Regions from separate parts of the Hungatella sp. genome, predicted to be linked through region 2. Evidence: a T-box and tRNA genes for the amino acid it is inferred to sense, from the RefSeq annotation. Region 2 holds a T-box; the other regions hold tRNA genes.
The links. The T-box of region 2 lies ahead of tyrS (tyrosine--tRNA ligase). A T-box ahead of a tRNA ligase gene usually reads a tRNA of that ligase, here a tRNA-Tyr.

Region 1 (6,203 bases), on a different contig from region 2:
AGATGCTGCAGGATATCATGGTGGATTTAGGCGGCAGAATCGCAGAAGAACTGGTCTTCGGCGATATTACCACCGGCGCATCCCAGGATATTAAGCAGGCGACAGCGACGGCCCGTTCCATGGTGACTCAGTACGGTATGTCTGACCGTGTCGGTATGATTAATTACGACAATGACGGCGATGAGGTCTTCATCGGCCGCGATCTGGCTCACACCAAGAGCTACGGCAACGAGGTTGCCAACACGATCGACAGCGAAGTGAAGCGTATCATCGATGACTGCTACACCAAGGCGAAGGATATCATCATGAAGCATGAGGATGTACTTCATTCCTGTTCCCAGCTTTTGATTGAGAAAGAGAAGATTGGCCAGCAGGAGTTTGAAAGCCTGTTCCCGGCAGAGATTTAATGGCAGCATAGCTACTATGCCATTCCGGGTTATGCATTCTGGACTCGAATGTGGATTGAAATAGCAGAAACACGCTGTGGATCAGAATCATGAAGAAATATGCAGATGCCCGGTAAAATGCCTAAGATTGGCGCCGGGTGCCTGCATTTTTTTGTCTGTAAAATGGGGTAAAATCAAAAATGACGGAAAAACAGGAATGAAAAAAATGATGTTTGTGCACACTTATTTCTGAAAGCATGATATATTATTAATCGTAAACCCCCCCAATACATTATATAGTTTTTGCTACACCCCATAAGAAACGAAATACCTTCTCCAAAAAACGGTCAGCTCCCCCGCTGACCGTTTTTTATTTCAGCAGGAAAGTGACCCTGGGGAATACGGAAAAGGTTGGAAGAAAACGAGGGATTGGGCATGAAAAAATGAAGAAACTAAGAGCCCACGGGGTTGTATATTTAGGCCTGATCAGATAAAATAGATACAGGAGTAAATGAGAAAGGGAAGGATAACCGTATGTGCTTCCAGGCAGAGGCGTTAAACAGAGAGGCGTTATTTACCGACGAGACAGAAAATTTCCGATTTCCCACAGAGCCTTTAGAAGGAGACGACGTATACTTACGTTTCCGGACCGCAAGGGATAATGTGGATTATGTATATTATATAGAAGATGGCAGCAGGAACGAAGCCGTTATGGAGAAGTCAGACTCCGACGGTTTATTTGATTACTACGAATATAAGATTACAGTCGGCAGGGAAAGAATCAGCTACAGCTTTAAAGTGGTAAAAGGCAGCGAGGCCTGTTATTATAACCGGCTGGGGGCGACGATGGATAATCAGGAGTGTTTTCATTTCCGGATCGCTCCGGGATTTAGCACCCCGGACTGGGCCAAGGGCGCCATCATGTATCAGATCTACGTGGACCGGTTCTGCAATGGCGATCCGTCCAACGATGTCGTGGATAACGAGTATTTTTATATAGACCAGAATGTCATGCATGTGTCGGATTGGAGCAAATATCCCAGTCAGATGGACGTGGGCTGCTTCTACGGCGGTGACCTGCAGGGCGTATGGGATAAGCTGGATTATATTCAGAATCTGGGTGTGGATGTCATCTATTTCAACCCGATTTTCGTGTCGCCATCCAATCACAAGTATGACTGCCAGGATTATGACCATATTGATCCGCATTACGGCGTGATTGTGAAGGACGGCGGAGAGCCGCTGAAGAGCGGGGCCGCCGATAACCGCCAGGCGACCAAGTATATGATAAGAAGCACGGCAAAGGAGAATTTGGAGGCCAGTGACGCATTTTTTGCACGGTTTGTGGCTGAGGTTCACCGCCGGGGGATGAAGGTCATCCTGGACGGCGTGTTTAATCACTGCGGTTCCTTTAACAAATGGCTGGACGGAGAACTGCTTTACCAGATGTCCGGCGACTATGAAGCTGGGGCGTACGTCTCGGAGGACAGCCCGTACCATACGTTTTTTAAGTTCTATAAGGATGACGCATGGCCCTGCAACGATTCCTACGACGGCTGGTGGGGCCATTCCACGCTGCCGAAGCTAAATTATGAGGAATCACCCATGCTGTATGAATACATCATGAAGATTGCCCGTAAGTGGGTTTCTCCGCCGTACAACGTGGACGGCTGGAGACTTGATGTCGCTGCCGATTTAGGCCACAGCAGCGAATACAACCACCAGTTCTGGCGGGATTTCCGGAACGCGGTGAAGGAGGCCAATCCAAAGGCGATCGTGCTGGCAGAGCACTACGGCGACCCCTCCAGCTGGCTGGCTGGAGACCAGTGGGACACTGTGATGAACTATGACGCGTTTATGGAGCCTGTAACCTGGTTTCTGACAGGCATGGAGAAACACAGTGATGAGAGTAATCCCAATCTCTACGGGGATGGAGAGAGCTTTTTCCGCTCCATGAATTACCATATGAGCCGGATGATGACGAATTCCATGATGGTGGCCATGAACGAACTGTCCAACCACGATCACTCTCGTTTCTTAACGAGGACGAACCGGATGGTGGGACGGATCAGCACGAAAGGGGCCAAGGCGGCTTCCGAGGGTGTGAACTACGGCGTGTTCCGTGAGGCCGTATTAATCCAGATGACCTGGCCGGGAGCGCCGACCATCTACTACGGCGATGAGGCCGGAGTCTGCGGATGGACGGATCCCGATAACCGGAGAACGTATCCGTGGGGCAATGAGAATCTGGAGCTGATTGAATTTCATAAATATATGACGGGGCTTCATCACCGGATCGCCGCTTTGAGACGCGGCTCATTAAAGCAGCTGCTGGCAGGAAGGCAGCTGATCGCGTACGGCCGGTTCTGCGGCGACAGCGTCTGTGCCGTGATCGTAAACAACCGGGCGACGGAGCGGGATGTCCAGCTTCCGGTATGGCAGCTGGGCCTTTCGGACGGAGATACGCTGGTACGCCACATGCTGACGTACGAGACAGGATACAATGTGGGCAGAATCAGCTATGAGGTCGCAGACGGTCAGGTATCGGTCTTCCTGCCCGCCAACAGCGCCATTCTGCTCGCAACAGACCGGGTGTAGGACCAGATTCGGCGGCACTATACAGCAATTTTCAAACACGCTCTTAATTGGTCCGGCAGAGACGTAGAAGGCCGGGCCGGTCAGAGCGGGATGTCCGGATGGAAAAAAGAGGATGAAAAATACAAAAAAAATAATCGCACAGCCGATGAAAACCGCTTGATTTTTTATGCTCTCTGTGATAAAATAATCACTGCTTGTCAAAGCATTTTGGATGGTTTCCCGAGTGGCCAAAGGGGACAGACTGTAAATCTGCTGCAAATTGCTTCGGTGGTTCGAATCCACCACCATCCATATGCCGGCGTGGCGGAACTGGCAGACGCACAGGACTTAAAATCCTGCGGGCCTAATCGCCCGTACCGGTTCGATTCCGGTCGCCGGCAGTAAAAAAGCTGCAAAAGTGAACATTCACTTTTGCAGCTTTTTATTATTTATAAAAATTCGTAACAGGGACTCCTTCTTCCTGTTGTCTAATCGTATTAAATGTTATCCTCTTAACAGCTCCCCCATCTCCTTTAAGGAGAGGTAGACACCGTCAGGGCGGACCTTTGCGTGACCGAGATCCTCTCTCTTCGTCTCCCCCGTCAGAACCAGAAGACCGGCGGCTCCGTTGTTTACGCCGGCGGCCACGTCTGTGTACAGGCGGTCTCCGACAAAGGCGGTACGATCCCTGGCGGCGCCCGTCTTTTCTAAAATCATCTCTACGGTCTCCGGAAAAGGTTTTCCCACATACTTAGGCGTTTTTCCTGTGGACAGCGTGATCGCCGCACAGAAGGAGCCGCAGTCAGGTATGAATCCGTCCTCTGTCGGGCAGTTGATATCCAGATGGGTGGCGAGAAATGCCGCCCCATCCCGGATGTAACTGCACGCCCGTTCCAGCTTGTGATAGGTAAGCGTCGTATCAAACCCCACCACCACAAGGTCCGGCCGCTCTTCGGTCAGTGGGATGCCGGCCTTTTGAAAGCTTTCGCACAGCGTAGGAGTTCCCAGCAGATAGACGGTCTTTCCCGGATAATAATGCTTCAGATATTCGATCATTACGTCACCGGAGGTCATGATCTGGCTGGAGTCGATGGAGCAGTCCATGCGTCTGAGCTTCTCGATGTAGGACTCGGAGGACTTAGAGGAATTGTTGGTGAAGAACAGATAGCGCCGTCCTGTCTCCTTAAGCGTCTGCAGAAATTCCAGAGCTCCCTCTAATATGCGTTCTCCGAGGTAGAAGGTTCCATCCATGTCCAATACAAAAAGTTCTGTCTTTTCAAGCAGTGATACTCTTTGTTCCTTCAATGCCCTTCTCCTTTACGAGTCACCCAGTATTTCGTCTATCTCTTCTGCCATTTCAGTTAGAGCGGATTCAACGTCCAGATCCTCCTGAATGATTTCGTCCATCCAGTTTTTCCACGTGGTGGATGCTTGGCTCCAGTCGGAACGCTGAATTCCGGGAGTGATGACATCCAGGTTGTCGAAAATAATCTGGAACTCCGGCTTCTTCTCCAGGAAGGCTTTGCCTTCCTCGGTCTCCTGAACCGATTTTCTGGTGGGCAGATATCCGGACTCGGAAGCCCAGATCATATTGACCTCCTTGCTCATTAAGTAAGAGAGGAATTCCCAGGAGGCGTCCTTTACCTTCTGATCGTTCTTGGCCGGGAGGAATAAGACATTTCCGCCTAATTCCTGCTCCTTTGTCTTGCCTCCGGGCAGCCATTCCATCCCGACATCAAAGCTGCAGCTGTCTGCCATGGTGTCAAATAAGGAACTGGTGTAAACGATGGATAAAGCCTTTCCGTCAATAAAGTTCTGACGCATGACGGAAGCCGCGTCTTCTCCTGTGGCAAGGTAGGTGTAGCCCTTCTGGCACCAGTCCTTTAACTGGGAAACCAGTTTTATGGAATTGTCAGAGGCCAGGTCTGTCCTGCCTTCCGGCGTGACCATCTGGACTCCGTTGTTGACAAAGAATGGTTCGTAGTACCAGGTGATCCAGCCGGGAATTACCATACCGTAGCGGTTGGTCTTGCCATCCGCGCCGACATCGGAGGCCTTCTCTAAAAACTGGGGCATCTCATCCCAGGTCTTCGGTATCTCCAGGCCTAACTCCTTCATTAAATCCCTGTTGTAATAGACCACTTCCGTGGATACGAGAAATGGAAGGGCAACCTGGACGTCCTCGTATTTCGCTGCCTGAATCAGACCTTCGCCGAAGTCGTCAATCTCAAATCCGTCGCGCTGGATATAGGGCCCCAGGTCTTCGCACAGTCCGCCTGCGCCGTAGCCCGTGACATAAGGGATATTGGCCATGGCGACGCCGGGAAGATTCGTATTGGCTGCATTTGCCGAGACGATGGCCTCGTTTAACGCGGAATAATTTCCGATATACATGGGTTTCACCACGATGCTGTCGTGTGTACTGTTGAAGTCACCGACTACACGGTTTAATGTCTCTTCATACTGGTTCTCCAGCGCATGCCAGAATTCGATCTCTATCACATCGGAAGCAGCCCCTGAGTCCGCAGCCGCCTCGGCGGCCGGTGCGCTGTCGGCCGGTGTAGTGCCGGCATCCGCCGTTGTTTCCTGAACTTTTGCAGAACATCCGCTCATGGTGATAACAGTCAGTAATGCGATCCCCGCCAAATATCTTTTTATCATAGTCTCTCCTCCTCTTTAGTTCGCCAGCGTAAGTAAATATTCCCCCAGTTCATACGCATAACGCATCATTGCATCGATCATTGGATCCGGCAGGCGGTCCGTCATTTTATGTGTCTCATAAGCGAACGCCCCCTGATAGTTGATTTTCTTTAAGGTCTTCATGATGGGCTCCCATTCTATTGTACCGAGATAGGGCAGCAGATGGTCGTCAATGACACCGTAATTATCCTGAACATGGGTAGCAATCAGGCGGCCTCCCATCATTTCAAGGCATTCCGGCTGGTTCCAGTGCATCAGATTGGCATGGCCGAAATCCCAGACGATCCCCACATTGTCATAGGACTGGTGCAGCGTATCCACCAGATCGATTAAATCTTCCGGATCCGCCAGATAACGGGGAACACGAACCCGTTTTTCACTGTCGTTGATGTCGAATAGATTTTCGATGGCTATTTTTACCCCGTACTCGGCGGCCAGCTCCAGATGCGGTTTTAAGTACTCGATATTTTCCCGCTTGTTTTTCCGGTAATCCGGGCAGTATGGCAGGGAACCGCCGTGAATGACTACGATACCGGCCCC
Region 2 (6,203 bases):
TATCACCACGACCAGTTTGAGATGGAGGATGGGAACCTCCTTGTACTGACGGAGTGCTTTGAAAATGGCACGGTGGAGGATATGTGCGTCCTGATTGACAGGGCGGATGGTTCCATTTTAAAAACCTGGGACTTCAAGGATATTCTGCCTCAGGATGCCGCTCCTTCCGGAAGCTGGAGCGCTCACGACTGGTTCCACAATAATGCCCTGTGGTATGATAAAAAGACGGATTCCATCACACTATCCGGCCGCCATCAGGATGTCCTGATCAACATCGATTTTCAGAGCGGAAAACTGAACTGGATTCTGGGGGATCCGGAAGGCTGGCCGGAGGACATGAGGGAAGCGTACTTCTTAAAGCCAGTGGGCGATCTGGAATGGCAGTATGAACAGCACGCCTGTCTCATAACCCCGGCTGGTGATGTTATGACCTTTGACAACGGCCATTACCGTTCTAAAAACCCGGAGCACTACCGCCTGGGAAAAGACAATTACTCAAGAGGCGTGCGTTTTAGCATCGACCGGGAGAAACGGACCGTCCGACAGATCTGGCAGTACGGAAAGGAACGGGGAAATGAGTTCTTCTCGCCCTACATCTCCAACGTGGACTACTACGGAGAGGGGAATTATCTGGTGCATTCCGGCGGAATTGCCTCCCTTGACGGTATCACCTGCGAAGGTGTCGGCTCCCGCAGATACTTTGAGAACAAAAATGTCCGGCTTGAGTCAAAGACCGTGGAGCTTCTGGACGGCAGAGTTGTCTACGAAATGTGCCTGAACGCCAATTATTACCGCGCAAAGAAAATGTCCCTTTACAGCGAAGGGGAGAACTTGACGCTGGGACGCGGAATGATACTGGGGACATTAGGGAAAACGCCGGAATTCGGAACCGCCGCCGAGACGGAATATAGTAAAAACACCATTCCGGATCAATACCACTTAGATATCAGCGAAGAGTTTGACCGTTACACCTTCCATGGAACCTTCGAGAAAGGGCAGCTGGTGATGCTGGTCTTAGAAGACGGGGAGGGAAACTGTCATAACTATTTCGTATCCACTTCCGCAGTGTCATTTACCGCCATGTGCGTGGGCACATTCCAGAGTTCCGGGCGTCAGGTGGACTTCCGGCTGAATAAATGCGGTCTTCAGGGGGAATACGCCGTTTCTCTGATTATCGATGATACTAAATACAGCCTCGGCCTGACTTTAAAAATTGATGGCTGAAAAATAAATAAAAAAATAAATTTAGGCTATTTTTTTGAGATACAACTTGACATTTTATTATTCCTGGCTTAATATAATGGTACCAGGAAATTTAAGATATCATATCAACATACAAAACCCCAGGGGCGCAATCCCTGGGGCTTTGTTTTTAGGCTAACTGTCTTATTCGTCTCGATCTAACCATTTGCATATGTAGTAACCAGCTACACTCGCCATAATCGAGATAAGGAAATTTAAGATATTGCTCAGCTTTTGCTTTGAGCTGTTTTTTTCTCTGGAAGTTGACGGTAGTATTTAAAAATTTCTTTTTCATTTTGGCTATTGTTTTGATACAATTTTTTTGCTGAAAAAATAGATTTAGGCTCTTGACAAACAAACTGAAACCTCATATACTAATCAATAACTTCATAAATGCAAAAAGGCGTTGATAAGAACAAGTAATAATGCGCAATAGCACACAGAAAGCAGCCGGTTGATGAGAGGCGCGTGGAAAGCGGATTGTGAATACATCTTTGAGCTTCACACTGAAAGCAGATCTGGAAGGGACGGAGAGTCCTGCGGATCGGCGAGTAGACTGTGACGGATTCCTGCACACGTTATCGTGCTAGAGTATGACGATCGTACTCGAAGAGGTAAGCGGCGCGAGCCGTTTATAAATTAAGGTGGTAACACGGGATTACAGTCTCGTCCTTTGAACAGGACGGGACTTTTTTTTATGTAATAGGAAAGTATCTACAAAAATTAAAAGAAAAGGAGAAAACAATTATGACAGCGTACGAAGAACTCAAAGCCCGCGGCCTCATTGCCCAGGTAACGAATGAAGAAGAGATCAGCAAAATGATTAATGAAGGGAAGGCTGTATTCTATATTGGTTTTGACCCAACCGCGGACAGCCTTCACGTAGGACATTTTATGGCGCTTTGCCTGATGAAGCGTTTACAGGAGGCGGGAAACAAACCGATCGCCCTGATCGGCGGCGGTACCGGAATGATCGGTGATCCGTCGGGACGCAGCGATTTACGCCAGATGATGACTGTGGATACGATTCAGCACAACTGCGACTGCTTCAAGAAGCAGATGAGCCGTTTTATCGATTTTTCCGAAGGAAAGGCCATGATGGTCAACAATGCGGACTGGCTGCTGGATTTGAATTACGTCGATTTCCTGCGTGAAGTGGGAACTCATTTTTCTGTAAATAACATGCTGAGAGCGGAATGCTACAAGCAGCGTATGGAGAAAGGCTTAAGCTTCCTGGAGTTCAACTACATGATCATGCAGAGCTACGATTTCTATGAGCTGTTTAAGCGCTACGGCTGTAATATGCAGTTCGGCGGCGACGATCAGTGGAGCAACATGCTGGGCGGTACAGAGCTGATTCGCCGGAAGCTGGGCAAGGATGCGCACGCCATGACAATCACCCTGCTGCTTAACTCCGAGGGCAAGAAGATGGGCAAGACCCAGTCCGGCGCTGTATGGCTGGATCCGAACAAGACCACTCCGTTTGACTTCTACCAGTACTGGAGAAATGTGAGCGACGCAGATGTCTTAAAATGTCTCCGCATGCTGACATTCCTGCCGATCGAGCAGATTAACGAGATGGATAAATGGGAAGGAAGCCAGTTAAACCAGGCGAAAGAAATCCTGGCATACGAGCTGACAAAACTGGTTCACGGCGAGGAAGAAGCTGAAAAGTCCCAGAAGAGCGCCCGTGAACTGTTTACCGGCGGTAATGCGGCCGATATGCCGACCTGCGAGCTGACGGATGACGATTTCAGAGAAGGAACCATTGATATTCTCGATATTCTTCATAAATCCGGTCTCGCCGGCTCTCGTTCCGAGGCAAGACGCAACGTGGAACAGGGTGGTGTATCCGTTGACGGCAATGCAGTAAATGACGTGAAGGCCGTCTTCGCAAAAGAGAGCCTGGAGGGCGAAGGCGTCGTTGTGAAGCGTGGAAAGAAGAAATTTGTTAAAGTTATTGCGAAATAGAATTGAGGAAATGGTGAGAGCGGTGAATGCTTATGGCGTTCGCCGCTCTCCTGTTGTTGGAGTATAACTGTCCCAGAGCCTGCAGCAGAAAGCTTTGCTGGAAAATGACATCGGTATACTTGACAAAACCGGCAATTGAATTTAGAGTAGAATGACAAATCCGGCCGGAACCGGAGAAACGTCAAAGCAGGGAAACGCAGAGTCAGGTAAAAACCCAGGGAGGAATACTGTGGAAAGCATAAATGTGATTGTAGAAACAGAGCGGTTGATTTTAAGAAGATATGTGGAAGGAGATGCGCAGGATCTGTACGAATACTTATCCAATCCGGAGGTCGTTAAATACGAACCTTATAAACCGATGGATCCGGATGAAGTAAAGAGTAACCTTGCATGGAGAATCTCAACCGATGAGATGATTGCCGTCGAATTAAAAAGCAATCATAAGATGATAGGAAATGTATATTTGGGAAAGCGGGAGTTTGACGCCCTCGAAATGGGATACGTATTTAATCAGGATTATTGGGGAAAGGGATATGCAAAGGAAAGCTGCAAGGCTTTAATCGAGCAGGCATTTTCCGGTGCAATACATAGAATCTTCGCTGAGTGTGACCCACAAAATCAAGGCTCCTGGAGACTGCTGGAGTCATTGGGATTTGAACGGGAAGCTTACTTGAAACAAAATGTGTATTTTTGAAAGGATGACGATAACAAACCTCTTTGGAAGGATACCTATATTTATGCAAGGTTGAATCCGCATATGGAGAGGTGATAAAAGGATGGCGGAGGCTGGGATCACTCTTGGGAGAATCCCGGCCTCTGCCATCCTTTTTATGTGGATTGCCTGATTGCTGTGGTGACGCCGATGTTGACAGCAGCGCTGCCGATGGAATCGAACGGCTTAGTGAAGTGCACCGCTTGCGTCGGGCGTAAATGTTTTCGCCTTTGTCAGCATTTTTCCGTTTTCCTGCAGGTAATAGGTCTTTCCGTCAACTGTGAGAAATCCTGTCTGCATAACGCCGGTTTCCGGATTTAAGTAATACCAGTTGCCGTTATCATTTAACCAGCCTTTGTGGAGACTGCCGGTGCTGTCATAGTAATACCAGCTGCCATCCTGGGAAGACCAGCCGCGGGGGGCTGCCGCTTCGCCGGAGCCGTCTGTATTTACCGAATCGGCAAATGCTACGATTTTATATGCAGTATTGGAACCCGTCTGTGTCCAGACAAGACATTTCTTACCTTTCACAAGGTCCTGAAGTGTGACGATATTTCTTGTGAGGTAAGGAAGAATCTGACTGTCGGGATTAACGGTATAGGTGGTACCGTTATCTGCTGAAATGGTACCGGAAACACCGTCACCTGCAACCGTCAAGGTATCAACTGTTATATATTCCGGAACTTTGAAATCGGCCGGAATGCTGCAGAGAATGATCTCTCCGTGAGACATCGGCGGAAGACTTAAGGTCATGGCCGGGCTGATATAGGCGTAGATGGTCTCGCCGTTTTTAAGAGTATCCAGCGCAACGGGATAACCGTTTACTGCGTCTAAAATTCTGGTTTCTTCTGATACATTGATAATTAATTCCTGTCCGGCAAAATCCCCGTCCTGCCGGGAAATGGACAGTCGGCCGTCGCTGGTCTGATTTACCGTTCCATAGATCCGGATGGAAGAAGGAGCCGTACCTGTGTCAGCCTTTGAACGGAAAGCAAATCCAGAGGCGAAGACGGCTGTGACGCATAAAAGTGAGAGAAGCAGACTTCCGGTTAATTTTTTCATTGAAACCTCCATTAAATTAGTTGTGTTTTTCGATTGCTGCCAATTAGATTATAGCAGGTTGGTAGAAAAATGAAAATTAAGAAAGTTTTACAAATACTTACAATGATGGATGGCGTGCTGGGGAGTATGGTATGATAAAATTGTGTGAAAGATGAGAGAAGGAACAGGAGAAAAACGATGCCTAAATTAAGAAAAATGCTTGGTGATGTCAATTCTGCGGAATGTATTGCTCTGATGCGTCTTATTGAAACACAGAATGAAAGAACGCTGGCGGCCTGGGCTGTTGGCTATGCGAAAGATAATTTTCTGGGAATTTATGAGAATGAGTGCCCGGGAAATGTGTGTCTGAGGGATACGATACTGGCATGTGAAGAATATTTAAAAGGAAACGGTAAATTATGTGAGATAAAACCGGTAATTAAGGAAGCGGGGCAGCTTGCCCGGGATCTGGCGGATAATCCGACCGCACAGGCTGCGGCGCGGGCGGTTTCAACATCATGTGCTTCGGTCCATACGCCGACCAGCGCACTGGGATTTCTGTTTTATGGGGCGGCGGCCGCAGCATACAGCCAGGCCGGATTGGAACAAAGTGCTGAGGTTTATGATCAAATAGCTTCCAAAGAGTTGGAAAAAGCCGTAGATTCGCTGAAACAGGTCTGCGTGCCGGATGAAGCACATCCGGTGAAGGTGAAATGGAATTGTTAGGGGGGGCCCGATGCAGAAGATTGTTGCTGTTAAATACAGCCGACAAAGAAAATAATTTCAACGTGGGAATGCCGATTCCTCTTATCTTTTTAATCGGCATTTCCACGTTATTTTTTTCGTGCTGATCCCGCAGGAAAAGGTCTCATATTCATACTCATCACCATCTGATTCATTGCCGCTTGATTCCAAGCCGGAATTCTGTTTATAATAGAATAAAAGCGCTTTTTCGCCCGTGTAATAAGATCAGATTTCGGGTTGGCCATCAGTTTTGCATGTATTGATCTGTTGTATTACAAAAGGTAAAAAAATCAAATATTTTGCGATCACAATCTTGTAATAAACTACATCTTGTGGTATTATCTTTTAGTGACGGCATTAATAACAGTTATTAATACTGATTGCTTGATGAATGAAAAATGACAATTAAACTTTGGAGAATGGCGGTAAAAGAAATGGATATCAGAAAAAGAAACGGTCAGCCGGAATCATACGAGTGCGGGAAGATAAAGAG
Region 3 (6,203 bases), on a different contig from region 2:
TGGAGTCCCACATACATGGAGATCAGCGTTTCAAGCGGTGTCAGGCCGACCTTGTCTGCCATGATTTTAGCCTCCATCACCTGGCGGAGGAAGTAGCAGATAATATAGATGACAAAGAGGCCGATTCCGTAGAACCAGTCGCCATTCACCAGGCGAAACAGAGTCCAGGGGATCAGTACCGTTCCCGTGCCAAAGATGGGAAGCGCGTCGAGAAGGCCGATTCCGATTCCCAGAAGCAGGCTGTACTGATTGCCCATAAGGAAAAGGCCTGCGGTACAGATGCACATGGTCAGGAACATGATGCTTCCCTGTGTCTTCAGCCATGCGCTGCCTACCATGGTCAGCCTGCTGCCCAACAGGGCAAATTCGTGGCGGAAAATGGAATTGTCACGGCGCATCCGGATATCCTCCATCTCCTGAAGGGAGAGGATGGTGGCGATAAACAGAATAATGGTCATGACCGTAACCTCCACGAAACAGCGCACGACGGTCATGGAGTTTACCATTAAAAACGGCATGGCGGCATCCTTCATGGCCTTCCCGCCGCCGACCAGCATCTCACGCAGCATTTCCACCAGAAAGCCCCTGGGGAGGCGGAAGAGATTCTCGGTAAAGAAGCAGCAGCCGGTCAGCCAGCGGTCGAGGCTGTTAATCATCTGCGGAAGGTTATCGAAGAACAAATTCGCCTCCATACACAGCTTTCGCCCGCCATAATACAGAAGCGTGCCGAACAGCGCCATCAGGATGATGATCTGGACGCCGCCGATAACCGCCAGGGGCAGATGGACTTCTTTCCTTTTTAATGTAAACCGGCATTTCTTTTCCAGCCATACGGCGGAAGGGCGAAGTGCCAGGGCAAATATATATGCAATCAAAAAGGGAATCACCAGGGGCAGCAGATACTTAAAGCTTGCATAAACTGCCCCCGTAACTCCCAGTATTAAAAAAGTTTTCTTCAGTTTCCTACTCGGTTTCTCCATGGACTCACCTGTTTCTGTTTTGTACTTCTTTTGTACAAAATCTAGTATGAGCCGCAGGGCAGTAAATTATTCGGACTTGCTCCTGCCAAAATTTATCCAATTTTGTGATTTTCGATGTAGTATTTTTTCTTATTCGCCGAACCGCCCTCTACGACACAGAAATCCAGCAGATCGCCGACCTCCGTGTACAGCACCAGCGATTCCAGTGTCCTCGCCACGGTAGAACGGTTGATGACCTGTTCCCGGTCCGAAAACGGTGCGTACTGCCGGTTGATCATATCCGCAATCTGCGTGATCGTCAGCGGCTGCTCCTTTGATCCATGTTGTTTTAATATATTTACAATCACCAGCGGAAATAAAACCTGATGCATGATACCCATCCTCCTGTTGAGGCTTAAAGATCATGCGGTCCCTGCCGCGGGACTGGATAATCCGCCGCACGTTCTTTAAGCGATCGTCTTCTGCAACGCAAAAAAGCCTGTAGTTATCATAACTGACAGGCGCGCTGCTGTAATATCGCTCACGCAGTACGACGGTTTCCATTTCGTTTTCCATTCCTTTCTTCCTATTATAAAATACTCCAAACGGAAAAGGAGGGATTCGAACCCCCGGTGCCTGACGGCACAATACTTTAGCAAAGTATCATCTTAATCCTCTCGATCACTTTTCCAAATTTTGAATTTCCCGTTTTTTTCGAAGTGCGGCGGCTCCCGTCCCGCTTCGTTTGACGAAAAATGGATGCGGCAGGACTCGAACCTGCGTTGTTTCCGATGTGAGAGATTTACAGTCTCCTGCCCTCGCCGCTGGGCTTACGCATCCTCAAATATTACGTTTTTGACTTTCTTTCTGTTGTCTATGGTCATACTTTACCACACCGAACAATGCAAATTTGCATTACTTTACAGATTTTTAAAATTATTTTTCATAGTATGGCAGATATCCTGCTGCACACAAAAAAGGAACCGCCGGGCAGCGATTCCTCCGATATCATTACATTTTACATTCAAAATGTCTAAACGGATTTCACGATAAACCATATCCCGACTGCATGGATTCCCTCTTATATTGTACGCCAAAAGCTTCACTGCAGTAAGTCTCTGCACTGAAGGTATCGCTGCAATATTCATAAGTGAATACATGAGCTGGTCTGTTCATCGCTGTTATCCTCATAAAAACGTTTATCGCCGCAATCGGCAGAAGCGTTTTTGATTTCGTTTATTTTCGTTTTACTTCATCAGTGTATCACAGGGGATGCAGTCTGTCAAATGTTGTCTGTGGTCTGTCTTCTGCCTAAAGCCTCATCGGCTTGAAAACCATCTTCCCGTCTTCCCATTCCACACCGGCCAGATACGCGTGCCGGTTCGGGTCATACAGCGGATCTCCCGTAATCTCATCGTACTGCCGTGCGTGAAATACCATGATATCCCGGCCATTCTCATCGACAGTGAAGGAATTATGGCCGGGACCGTACAGTCCGGCCGTTTCATCGGTCACAAGGACCGGCAGCCGTTCCTTGGCCCAGCTGGCGGGGTCGAGAAGGTCACTGTCTTCTTTGGCGCTCAGTAATCCCATGCAGTATTCCGCGCCTGTGGCGCTGGCCGAATACGTCATGCAGATGCGTCCATTCCGTCTGATAACAGCCGGCCCTTCATTGACCCAGAAATCAACCCGCTCCCAGTCGTAATCCGGGGACGACAGGAGAACCTGCTTCGTCGCCAGACTATGCGGGGACTTCATCCTGGCAATATAGAGATTGGAAATCTTCTTTCCCACGCTCACTTTTTCCGCCCAGACACAGTACCAGGCGCCGTTCGAGGCAAAGACGGTCATATCCAGGGAAAAATCCTGAAAGGAAAACTCATCTGCGGCCTCCATCATCCCCAATTCCCGCCAGGGACCTTCCATGGGGTCCTCCGCCCTGCACTCCAGCACATACGGCCGGATGGCCCAGACATCCTCTGCAGCGCCCGCGGCAAAGTAGAGATACCAGGCGTCCCCGATCCGGTGAAGCTCCGGCGCCCAGATGTGGGCGCTCATCTCACCGCTTTCATGTTTTTTCCATACCGTTTTTTCGGGAGCATCCCGAAGCCCCATAAGGGAATCCGACTTTCTCAATATTATTCTGTCGTACTCCGGAACGCTGGCCGTAAAGTAATACGTGCCGTCGTCGCGGCGCGTCACATACGGGTCTGCCCGGTTACTGATAAACGGGACATTTTCCGGAGTCTTTTTATAGTTAAACTGATTCATACATGTTTCTCCCTCCGACGCTTAACCTTTCACCGCTCCGGCCGTCATGCCTTCAATGAAATACTTCTGGAAAGCAATAAACAGGATGAAGATCGGGATGATGGAGAACAGGGAACCTACGATCAGCAGGCTGTAATTGTCCCCATAAGGGTTGATCAGCGTATTTAAACCAAGGGTCAGTGTGTATTTATCCGAAGAACGGATTACCAGCAGCGGCCACAGGTAGTTGTTCCATGCGTTCATGCCGTTTAAGATCGCCATGGCAGAGAACGCCGGCTTCATAATCGGTACGATCAGCCTTAAAAAGATTCCGTATTCTGTAGCGCCGTCGATTCTTCCCGCCTCCAGGAGAGACTTTGGAAGGCTCAGTAAGTACTGGCGGAAAAAGAAAATTGTGGATGCATGCGCCATGAACGGAAGGACAATGGCCGTATAGCTGTCCATCAGCTTCATCACGGACATCTGCTTATACAGCGGCAGCATGACAACCTCCAGCGGGATCGAAAGGATGAGAAGGACGATGACGAAAAATACCCTTTTTCCCTTAAACTCGTACGCCGCAAAGCCGTATCCGACAAAGGCGCTTACGGCCAGTGTCAGCAGCACGGTCAGAGCCGTTAAAAAGATACTGTTGAAGAACCAGGTCCAGTACTCGTGCTGTCCCGTGAAAAGAAGGACGAAATTGTCGAGGCTCATTCTGGAGAAATTGATATCCAGGTTTAAGCCGTACTGTAATAAGTCGCCTCCGGGCTTGAAGCTGGCGATTAACAGAAGCCAGATCGGAAGAATAATCACAATTGCCAGAACAATGAACAGGATGGTACTGCCCCACAGCTCCAGACTTGCCTTTTTTGATTTACCGGATAATTTCGTCTGCATACTATTTATCCTCCTCTTTAAAGGTACCTGTCAGCTTCAGCTGAATGACATTGACAACCATGACGATAATGAGAAGAACCATACCAACGGCACAGGCGTATCCCATGGCCCGCTTCTCCACGCCCTGCCGGTATAAGTATCCGACAATGGTAAGGCCGATGTTGTTCGGGGAGTTATTGCCCTTGAACAGCATGGTACTCTCCAGGAACATGGACAGGCCCGCGTAGATGCTGATGGTCAGTACGTAGACTGTAGTCGGCTTTAACAGGGGGATGGAAATACTTTTAAACTGCTGCCATTTCGTCGCTCCGTCGATGGACGCCGCCTCGTATAATTCCGTCGGAATGTTCTGGAGTCCGGCCAGGAAATAGAGGATATTGACGCCCGTCCAGCGCCAGCAGGCCAGCAGAAGGAGGGCAAAATACGTGGTATTAGCGCCCTTTAACCATTTGATCGGGTCGAGGCCGAAAAATCCAATAACCTGATTGAAGAGGGAGGAGGCCGATTCTCCGAACATAAGCCGGAAAATCGTACCTGCTACCACTACCGACGTCAGAGCTGGCAGGAAATAAACGGATTTAAAGAACTCGGTTCCCTTTAACAGCTTATTGTTTAATAATGTAGCAAACAGCATCGGGAAAGGAATCAGCAGAACCAGTGTCCCGACCATATACTTAAAGCTGTTCCACACGGCTTTATAAAAGATTTTATCCGTCAGCAGCCGGGAGTAGTTGTTAAACCCCACCCACTCATCCTTCAGCACATCCTGAAAGCTTAACAGCACGCCGTTGCATATGGGGGCGATCCAGAACAGAAGGACCGTGATGACAAACGGGCAGATAAATACGTATGGGGCTATTTTCTGTGAATAAAACAGTTTTTTCATTCCGCTAACTCCTTTCCTCGATGCTTTCCATCATTACTTATCTGAATTCATTGTCCAACGTTTCCTGGGACTGGGTCAGTGCTTCCTTAATATCCATTCCATCCTCGTAAATGCTGTTGAGCGTTACGTTGCAGAATTCGTTGTTGATGGATGGCATCTTCTCATCTGTAAAGCAGGTCAAGAGACCGATACTGTCTTTTACTTCATTTAATACGTCAAATGGATAGGTGGTAAAATACTGTACAAACTGGTTATCCGGATTCTGTGTCAGCGCCGTGTCGGTCCATACTTCTGTGTTGACCGGGTCAAAGCCCAATACGTTCCAGATTTCCTTACTTGCTTCAGCAGACAGCTTGATGTATGCCATCACTTCTGCCGCCAGGTCTGCATGCTCGCCGCTGGCTACAACAGCCGTACCGGTACCGCCGCCGCCGATGGTCTGAACCTTGCTGCCTTCAAATGCGGGAACGGCTGCGATTGCTACTTTGCCTTTTAAGTCGGTCATATAGTTGGTGTATCTGGATGTCTGCCAGAAAGGCATAATCTGTGCTGCGTAGTCGCCGGAATTATAGAACGGATACGCTTCCTCGTTGTCAGGCTGTCCGCCCGGAACGGTTGCAAATGCGCCTGTATCCTGCATTCCCTTTATGTAGGTCAGCACTTCTACCATCTCGTCGCTGGTGATGTTGACATTGCCGTCAGCGTCTAAGTAATTTCCGCCCTTCTGAGCCAGCATCAGATTGATCATCCACTGTGCGCTGGTTTCGATACATGCGAAATACTTGCCGGTTGCTTCGTAGTACTTGACGCCCGCTTCCTTGAAGTCATCCCATGTCTTAATGCTCTTGTAGTCAACGCCTGCCGCATTTAAGAGATCTTCGTTATAGAAAGCTACCGTGGTTCCTACGTGGGTCGGGAAGCCGTAGATCTTTCCATCCTTGGAGTAGATGTCGAGTCTGGATTCTACAACAGTGTCTCTGTACGGCTCGATTGCAGATGTCAGATCCATCAGGCCGATTTTCCCTGTCATGAACGCCGGGAATTTGCCCAGCTCGATATCCACGATATCCGGCGCGCCTTCGCCTGACTCCAGAGCCAGAGACAGCTTGTTGTGCATATCATCGTAAGCCATGTTGCTTAAGACCAGCTTCACCTTCTTATCCGGATTCTCTGCGTTCCATTTCTCCGCCATGTCTACATAGAACTGC

Region 1: it has a tRNA-Tyr gene. The T-box ahead of tyrS (tyrosine--tRNA ligase) is inferred to sense a tRNA for this amino acid. The anticodon was not compared.
Region 3: it has a tRNA-Tyr gene. The T-box ahead of tyrS (tyrosine--tRNA ligase) is inferred to sense a tRNA for this amino acid. The anticodon was not compared.

The regions. Positions count from the first base shown of each region.
Region 1 is NZ_JBKVCZ010000150.1:8,526-14,728, forward strand. Features, by position in the region: gene ftsH (ATP-dependent zinc metalloprotease FtsH) at 1-407, shown strand, start outside; gene ACLTD4_RS28665 (glycoside hydrolase family 13 protein) at 921-2,984, shown strand; tRNA gene ACLTD4_RS28670 (tRNA-Tyr) at 3,194-3,275, shown strand; tRNA gene ACLTD4_RS28675 (tRNA-Leu) at 3,279-3,364, shown strand; gene ACLTD4_RS28680 (HAD-IIA family hydrolase) at 3,468-4,268, opposite strand; gene ACLTD4_RS28685 (ABC transporter substrate-binding protein) at 4,281-5,624, opposite strand; gene ACLTD4_RS28690 (sugar phosphate isomerase/epimerase family protein) at 5,640-6,203, opposite strand, start outside.
Region 2 is NZ_JBKVCZ010000041.1:15,097-21,299, reverse strand. Features, by position in the region: gene ACLTD4_RS14505 (aryl-sulfate sulfotransferase) at 1-1,224, shown strand, start outside; T-box leader at 1,640-1,919, shown strand; gene tyrS (tyrosine--tRNA ligase) at 1,990-3,213, shown strand; gene ACLTD4_RS14495 (GNAT family N-acetyltransferase) at 3,443-3,907, shown strand; gene ACLTD4_RS14490 (hypothetical protein) at 4,112-4,987, opposite strand; gene ACLTD4_RS14485 (putative immunity protein) at 5,165-5,692, shown strand; gene ACLTD4_RS14480 (ribonucleoside-diphosphate reductase subunit alpha) at 6,145-6,203, shown strand, end outside.
Region 3 is NZ_JBKVCZ010000013.1:50,336-56,538, reverse strand. Features, by position in the region: gene ACLTD4_RS06390 (AI-2E family transporter) at 1-980, opposite strand, end outside; gene ACLTD4_RS06385 (hypothetical protein) at 1,073-1,351, opposite strand; tRNA gene ACLTD4_RS06380 (tRNA-Ser) at 1,566-1,650, opposite strand; tRNA gene ACLTD4_RS06375 (tRNA-Tyr) at 1,716-1,799, opposite strand; gene ACLTD4_RS06370 (family 43 glycosylhydrolase) at 2,271-3,230, opposite strand; gene ACLTD4_RS06365 (carbohydrate ABC transporter permease) at 3,252-4,109, opposite strand; gene ACLTD4_RS06360 (carbohydrate ABC transporter permease) at 4,111-4,995, opposite strand; gene ACLTD4_RS06355 (ABC transporter substrate-binding protein) at 5,033-6,203, opposite strand, start outside.